Regions from separate parts of the Delftia sp. NA_296.1 genome, predicted to be linked through region 2. Evidence: riboswitches for the same ligand, from Rfam matches in the RefSeq annotation. Region 2 holds a riboswitch; the other holds the start of a gene.
What was found. A riboswitch is a leader RNA that binds a small molecule or an ion and turns the genes downstream of it on or off. The one in region 2 is predicted to bind cobalamin.
Positions count from the first base shown of each region.

Region 1 (3,296 bases), on a different contig from region 2:
CGGCCGAGGCCTCGTAGCGGTACATGCGCTGCACCTTGTCGGTATTGGCCGACGCTGGCGATCCCTTGTCCCGCATGCTGAAGTGGTAGTAGCCGCCAGCCCAGGCCTTGAGCTGGTGGCCCGTCAGGTTCAGCGCCCGCGCCAGGTCCATGTCGGCCTGCATTTCCAGGCCGCGCGCCACGATGTCGGCCGCGTTGTTGGCGTAGTCCGAGGTGTTGGTCGTCGCCCCGCGCGAGACGGTGATGATGCGGTCGCTGATGGTGTTCTGGAACAGGGCCGCATCCACGCGCCAGCCGGGCTGCTGCAGCGCGGCGCCGACCTCGATCTGGCGGCTGGTCTCGGGCTTGAGGTTGGGATTGCCGAAGGTGCGGCCACCGCCGACGGCCGTGAAGTCCGAAGCCAGCTCCGTGGCCGTGGGCGCGCGGAACCCCGTGGAGGCCGCAGCGCGCAGCGTGAGCCGGTCCGTGGCCTTCCAGGTGGCGCCGGCCGACCAGGTGTGGTTGTCGTAGTCGCGCGTGCTGGCCTGGGCCAGCGCCAGGTTGGGCGTATCGTCGAAGCGCGTCGTGCCCCAGGTCTTGCGCAGGCCGGCGCGCAGAGTCAGGCGATCGTCGAACAGGGTCTGCGCGTCCTCGAAGTACAGCGCGTGCACCTGCTCGGTCTGGTTGTTGTCGTAGGGCGCGACCTGGCCCGCCGGGCCGCCCGGCATGGCCACGCGCAGGCGGTCGGAGCGCAGCTTGCTGCGCTCCCAGTCGAAGCCCATCAGCAGGTCATTGGTCTGGCTGACACGCAGGCGCGGCTGAAAGCGCAGGCCCGTGGCGTCCAGCTGGCGGTGGTTGTAGTCGCGCGCCGTGCCGGGCACGGCGCTGTTGCCCGAGCGGATCACGGGCGAGGCCCAGTTGAACTCATCGGTATCGACCAGGCTGTAGAGGTGGGTCGTCCAGCTCAGGCGCTGGCCGGGCAGCGCGCCTTCGTAGGTCAGGTCCAGCGAGCGGTTGCTGCGGTTGTCGCGGCTGTAGATGTTGGCGCCCGATCCGCGAAAGCCTGCGTTGTAGATGCCGTCCGTGCGCAGCTGCAGCTCCACGCGGTGCAGCTCATGCAGCTGCCAGCCCAGGGCGCCGCTGGCGCCGCGCCGCTTCCAGCCCGTGTTCTCCATGCGCGTGCCGCCATCGCCCGACTCGTAGTCGCCGCGCCCGCCTGCGCTCACGCCGAAGTACCAGTCGAAGCGGTCATTGGCGCCGGCCGTCTGCGCATCGGTGCGCCACAGGTCCCATGAACCGGCCTGGACCTGGGCACGCGTGCCGGGCGCCGTCGCCCCGGTTTTCATGATGATGTTGACCACCCCGCCCATGGCCTGGCTGCCGTAGATCACCGAGGACGGGCCGCGCACGATTTCGATGCGCTCCACATCCGAGGGGCTGAGCTTGGACAGGTTGGCCGTGCCCGCGCGCCGGCCGTTGACCAGCACCAGCACCTGGCTGCGGAAGTCGCGCCCCTGGCCGTCGGTGGAGGCGCCGCGCAGGTTCATCGAGGTCTGGGCCGCCGTCCATTCGCTGAGAAAGCCCACGGCGTTCTCGGCCAGCAGGTCGGTGACCGAGCGCGCGCTGGAGCGCTCTATGGCCTCGCGGTCGATGGTCTGCGTGGTGCCCGCGATGCGGCTGCGCGCCTCGGGCCGCGCGGTGGCGGTCACGAAGACGGCGTCCAGCGCATCGTCGGCGGAGTCCGTGGATCGGCCAGCCGGCTCCTGCGCGGCGCCGGCCGCTGCAGCGCAGCTGGCCAGCAGGGCCGCAGCCGCTGCGGGCCGCAGGCTGGAGACAAGAGGGAGAACAGAGAGAAGGCCGGAGGAATCGGCGGCCGAGGAAGCGAAGCGCATGCGTTGACCCAACTGCCCCACTCACCCGTGGGGCCTATCGTCTGAACCACGCCGCACAGCGCGCACGCCGGAGCCGGCCACGGCAGCGCAGGCTGGGGCCGGACCGGACAGGCGCACTCCCGCGGCGTCCGAAAGCAATGCAGAAGGCCGGTATCCGGGCTTGCGGAACGCTGCGGCGCGCAGGGTGGGCGCGCTGCGGCAGGCATCCCCGCCTTCCCATGCCCGAGAAGGGCACAGTGGCTTGCAGCGCGCGACCTGTGGATAGCGCGCCAGCGTGGGGAGTTGTATTCCGCTGACCGTTGCGGGGGCAGCGCAGGCATTGCGAGCGACCACCTCGATGGCATCGCGCACCTGCTTCCCGTTGAACCCCTGGCCGGTGAACGGCATGGGGCACCTTCAGCAACAGCGCACCGCCACGGCCCAGGGGCTGCGGCGGTGCGCCAGCGGCGGATTATCGCTGATGCTGTCTAGAGCCAGAAGCCCGGCACCCGGGCCAGCGCCCGCAGCGCGCGGCGGCTGCTGCGCGCGCTGGTGGCCAGGCGGGCCTGCAGGTAGCCGGCCGCGAACCAGGCGCGCGGGTCGCGCGCGGCCTCGGCATGGAAATGCTCGGCCGCCACGGCCATGTCGTTGTGCAGGCCCAGCGCGTCCTGGGCGGGCACCAGCGCCTCGGCAAAGCGCCGGCCCTTTTTGCCGGGCCACATTCCGGGCGCGAATTCCCGCGCAAAGTCCGCCAGATAGCGCAGGCGCTTGAGCCGCTTGCGCACGCGGTGCTGCTGCGCCAGCGGCAGGCGGTCGAAGTGCCGGCCGTCGCGCAGCACCTGGCGGTGCAGGCGCGCCAGCCGCCGTGCCAGGTACTTGCGCGTGCCTGCGGCGGACAGGTGGGCAAAGCGGGCCGATGGCTCTGCCTGCGGCGCCTGCGCCAGCGCCTGGATCTCGGCCAGCGCGTGCTGGAACGGCGGCTCGCGCACGGCAGCGGCTGCATCCGCCTGCACGGCCTGCGGCGCCTGCCAGTCGCACAGGGGCGCATGGGCGGCCTGCAGCAGCGGGCGCACCACATCGGCCAGCGTATCGGCATCGCGCAGCGTGCCCAACTGCGCAAAGGCCTGGGCCAGGGGGTCATCCCATTCGGCGCGCATGCCGGGCGCCAGCCCCGCGCACTCACGCAGCACGGTGCGCAGGCGCCGCAGGGCCACGCGCAGCTGGTGAATGGTCTCGGCATCGCTGCCACCGCCCTCCAAGACCGCCAGATGCGACTGCACCTGGGCCAGGGCAGCAGCCAGCGCCGCACGCACAAAGCCGGCCGCATCGGGCCGGTCAGGGTGCTGCTTCGCAGGGGTGGACATGGTCAGGCAAGGAGATGTGGACGTTGCCGACGATTGTGGGCGCAGCCCCGCGCCAGGGTCAATCCATGGTCAATCGGCGCCCT
Region 1 is NZ_JBQZGF010000008.1:334,125-337,420, forward strand. It holds gene ACUTR7_RS20975 (TonB-dependent receptor) at 1-1,870, opposite strand, end outside; cobalamin riboswitch at 1,999-2,283, opposite strand; gene ACUTR7_RS20980 (CHAD domain-containing protein) at 2,338-3,213, opposite strand; gene ACUTR7_RS20985 (YbaK/prolyl-tRNA synthetase associated domain-containing protein) at 3,283-3,296, opposite strand, start outside.
Region 1: linked by a shared signal. The riboswitch ahead of ACUTR7_RS20975 (TonB-dependent receptor) and the one ahead of ACUTR7_RS02340 (TonB-dependent receptor domain-containing protein) in region 2 are both predicted to bind cobalamin.

Region 2 (3,296 bases):
AGCGCGCACAGCGATTCGGTCAGCGAGGGCAGCAGCGAGACGATGCGCTGCGGCACGCGCTCCAGGCGCACCTGACGGCCGCGCATGTCGGTGACGGTGTAGGCGGTGGTTGCCCCGCCCGTTCCCGCATCCGCCGCCTTTTGCGCAAAGGCGTTGCCCGTGCCGCCTACGCAGGCCAGGGCGGCGGTCAGCAGCAGGATGCGGGGCAGGCGCAGAAGCAGGTGCAGAAGCAGATGCATGGGGTCAGGGCAGAGGTGTCCAGCGCACGCTGACGAACACGGTGCGGCCTGCGTTGGCATAGCCGCGCGTGGGGGCGTAGTCGCGGTCGGCGATGTTGTTGACGCGGGCCAACAGCGTCCATTGCCTGGTCAGCTGGCGCTGGGCGTAGAGGTTGACCACGCCGTATCCACCCAGCTTGAAGGTGTTCGCCTCGTCGGCGTAGCGGCCGCTGTACAGCTGCGCTTCGCCGCCCAGCGTCCAGCCGGCCGCCTGGGTGTCGGCGTTGAGCTTGAGCATGCGCTTGGAGCGGTAGGGCAGCAGCTTGCCGGTCTCCAGGTTCTCGGGGTTCATGAAGTCCAGCGAGGCGCCCAGGTTGGCGCTGCCCAGGCGCGTGCTGCCCGACAGCGTCAGGCCGGTGATCTCCACACTCTGCCAGTTGCGGTAGCAGTTGCAGGGAAGGGCGCTGTTCCAGTCGTAGGTGATGAGGTTCTTGAACTTGTTGCGGTAGACCACGGCCGAGAGGCGGTTGGCACCGGCCGCATAGTGCAGGCCCGTTTCCACGTTGGTGCTGCTTTCGGGCTTGAGGTCGGCCGCCGCCTGGCCCGTGAAGCGTTCGTACAGCGTGGGCGTGCGGAAGGCCGTGCCGGCCGATGCCACCCAGCGCCAGCGCTCGTCGATCTGCAGGCCGTAGCCCAGGCCGCCCGTGGTCTTGTTCTGCTGGTCGCGCACCTGGTCGTGGCGCAGGTTGGCGTCGAACTGGTGGCGGCCCTCGGTCAGGCGCCAGCCGGCCGACAGGGAGTTCTGCACGCGCCGGCTGTCGGTGTTCTGCGTCCAGGCGTATTGGGTGTTCAGCCTGTCCTCGCGGCGCTCCAGGTCGATGTTGAAACGGTGCTGGCCCAGCGTGAACAGGTTCTGCAGCAGGTAGTTGGTGGAGCGGCCCTTGGCGCTTTCGGGCGACTGGGTGTGGCGGTCGCTTTGGCTGTCGGTATGGGAGATCTGGACCACGCTCTTGTACATGGCGTTCCAGCCGGCCTGCCAGCGCAGGCTGCCGGTGGTGTTCTTGACCACGTCGTAGTCGTCGAAAGGCGGCGGGCTCTGGTCGTAGTGGGTGCGCAGGCGGCTGTGCAGCAGGCTGGCATCGATCTGGTGGATGCCCGTTTTGTAGCCCGCGTTCAGGCCCAGCGAGGTGTTGCTGTAGCCATCCTTGTCCGGATTGGGCGAGAAGGTGTTGCCGGGGTAGACGTCGAAGCCGTCACTGCGCTCGTCCGCCAGGTTCAGCCCGTAGGTGAAGCCGTTGGCTCCGCCCTGAAATCCCGTGGCCAGCTTGCTGGTGCCCTGGTTGCCTATGCCGGCCTCGGCATAGGCGCGGGTCTGGCCGTCCGCCCGCTTGGTGAAGATCTGGATCACGCCGCCCATGGCGTCTGAGCCATAGATGGCGGCGGCCGGGCCGCGCAGCACTTCGATGCGCTCGATCTGCGCCAGCGGCAGGGTGGACCAGACCGCTCCGCCCTGCAGCTCCTGCGAGCTGTAGCGCACGCCGTCGATGAACACGGCAGTGTGCTGGTTGCTGGTGCCGCGCAGGTAGACCGAGGTGACCTGGCCCGGCCCGCCATTGCGGTTGATCTGCACGCCCGGCACCTGCACCAGCAGGTCGGCCACGCCCGTGGCGCCGCTGCGGGCAATGGTCTCGGCGTCGATCACGGTCATGTCGGCCGTGACGGTGCGCAGGGGCTGCTCGCTGCGCGAGGCGGTGACGACCACGGTATCGAGCTGGGAGGTCTGTGCGCGCTGCGCCTGTTGTGCCTGTGCTTGGGCCTGGCAGGCCAGCAGCGAGGCCGCAGCCAGGGCGGACAACGTGCGCAGTACGGGGAACGCCGAGGGCGAGCGAAGAGCGGCGCCAGGGGCGCGCGCGAGGGCGAGGGTGTGCATGGATGCGAGCCAGTTGCGCGCCAGCGACCCCGCCGGCACGGAAACCACAAAGACCGGCTGCGCTGCATGCGCGGCCGGCCGCCTGTTGGCCGGTATCCAGACTGGTGACGCACTCGCCAAGGCCTTCCCGGGCTGTACGCCCAGTGGCACGGGTTTGGCGGGGGCCGGTGCCATGCACGCGGCGTTTCACTCACTGTTGCGGGGGCAGTACATGCGGGCGGCTTTATCTGGCCGCCCCATGTTTCCCGTTTAACCGCAGCCCTGCAGGCTGCTGGCACCAACGGCGGCGATTGTACGGCGGGGCGTTCAGTGCCGATGTAAAGCTTGCTTGACATACCCGCGGGTGGCATCGCACAATGTCAAGCATCCTTTACACATTGCGAGAGACTTCCATGAATCAAACAACGGTCACCAACCGCCGCTACCAGAAGGAACTGGGATTTGCGCTGCTGCTCTACATGGCGCTGCTTGTGGGGGCGCTTTTGCTCAGCGCCGACATGCAGGCCGGAGCCCTGCGCACGGCGCTGCTGCTCAGCCCCATGCTGGCGTTTGCGCTGGCCGTGCGGGCCATCGTGCGCCTGGTGCGCGATACCGACGAGTTCCTGCGCAAGTCCATGCTGGAGCAGCTGGCGATTGCGGCGGCGGGCACGGCCGGCATCACCTTCACCTACGGATTCCTGGAAATGGCAGGTTTTCCCAAGCTCAGCATGTTCATGGTGTGGCCCTTGATGGGTGCGCTCTGGGTGGCGGCTTCGGTGGCCCACTGGCTGCGCAGCCGATGAGCTATTCCGCCAAAGTGCCCCTCCCATGAAAAACACCATCCGTGAACTGCGCGCCGAGCGCGGCTGGAGCCAAGCCGCGCTGGCGGACCTGCTGGGCGTGTCGCGCCAGACCGTGAATGCGATCGAGACGGGCCGCTACGACCCCAGCTTGCCGCTGGCATTCGCCATTGCCCGGGTGTTCGAGACCCGGATCGAGACGATCTTCCAGGAGGGTTGAGCGCAGCGCTCAGGCCACGATCATGACCAGCAGCACCAGGCCCAGCAGGGCCAGGTAGGCCTTGGCGTGCAGGGCATCGGGAATGCGGCCGATCAGCGGTGCCGCCAGCCTGATGCCCGTCCACGATCCGGCCGTCAGCAGCGCAAAGG
Region 2 is NZ_JBQZGF010000001.1:481,531-484,826, reverse strand. It holds gene ACUTR7_RS02345 (ABC transporter substrate-binding protein) at 1-239, opposite strand, end outside; gene ACUTR7_RS02340 (TonB-dependent receptor domain-containing protein) at 244-2,148, opposite strand; cobalamin riboswitch at 2,219-2,444, opposite strand; gene ACUTR7_RS02335 (hypothetical protein) at 2,541-2,930, shown strand; gene ACUTR7_RS02330 (helix-turn-helix transcriptional regulator) at 2,956-3,147, shown strand; gene ACUTR7_RS02325 (sulfite exporter TauE/SafE family protein) at 3,157-3,296, opposite strand, start outside.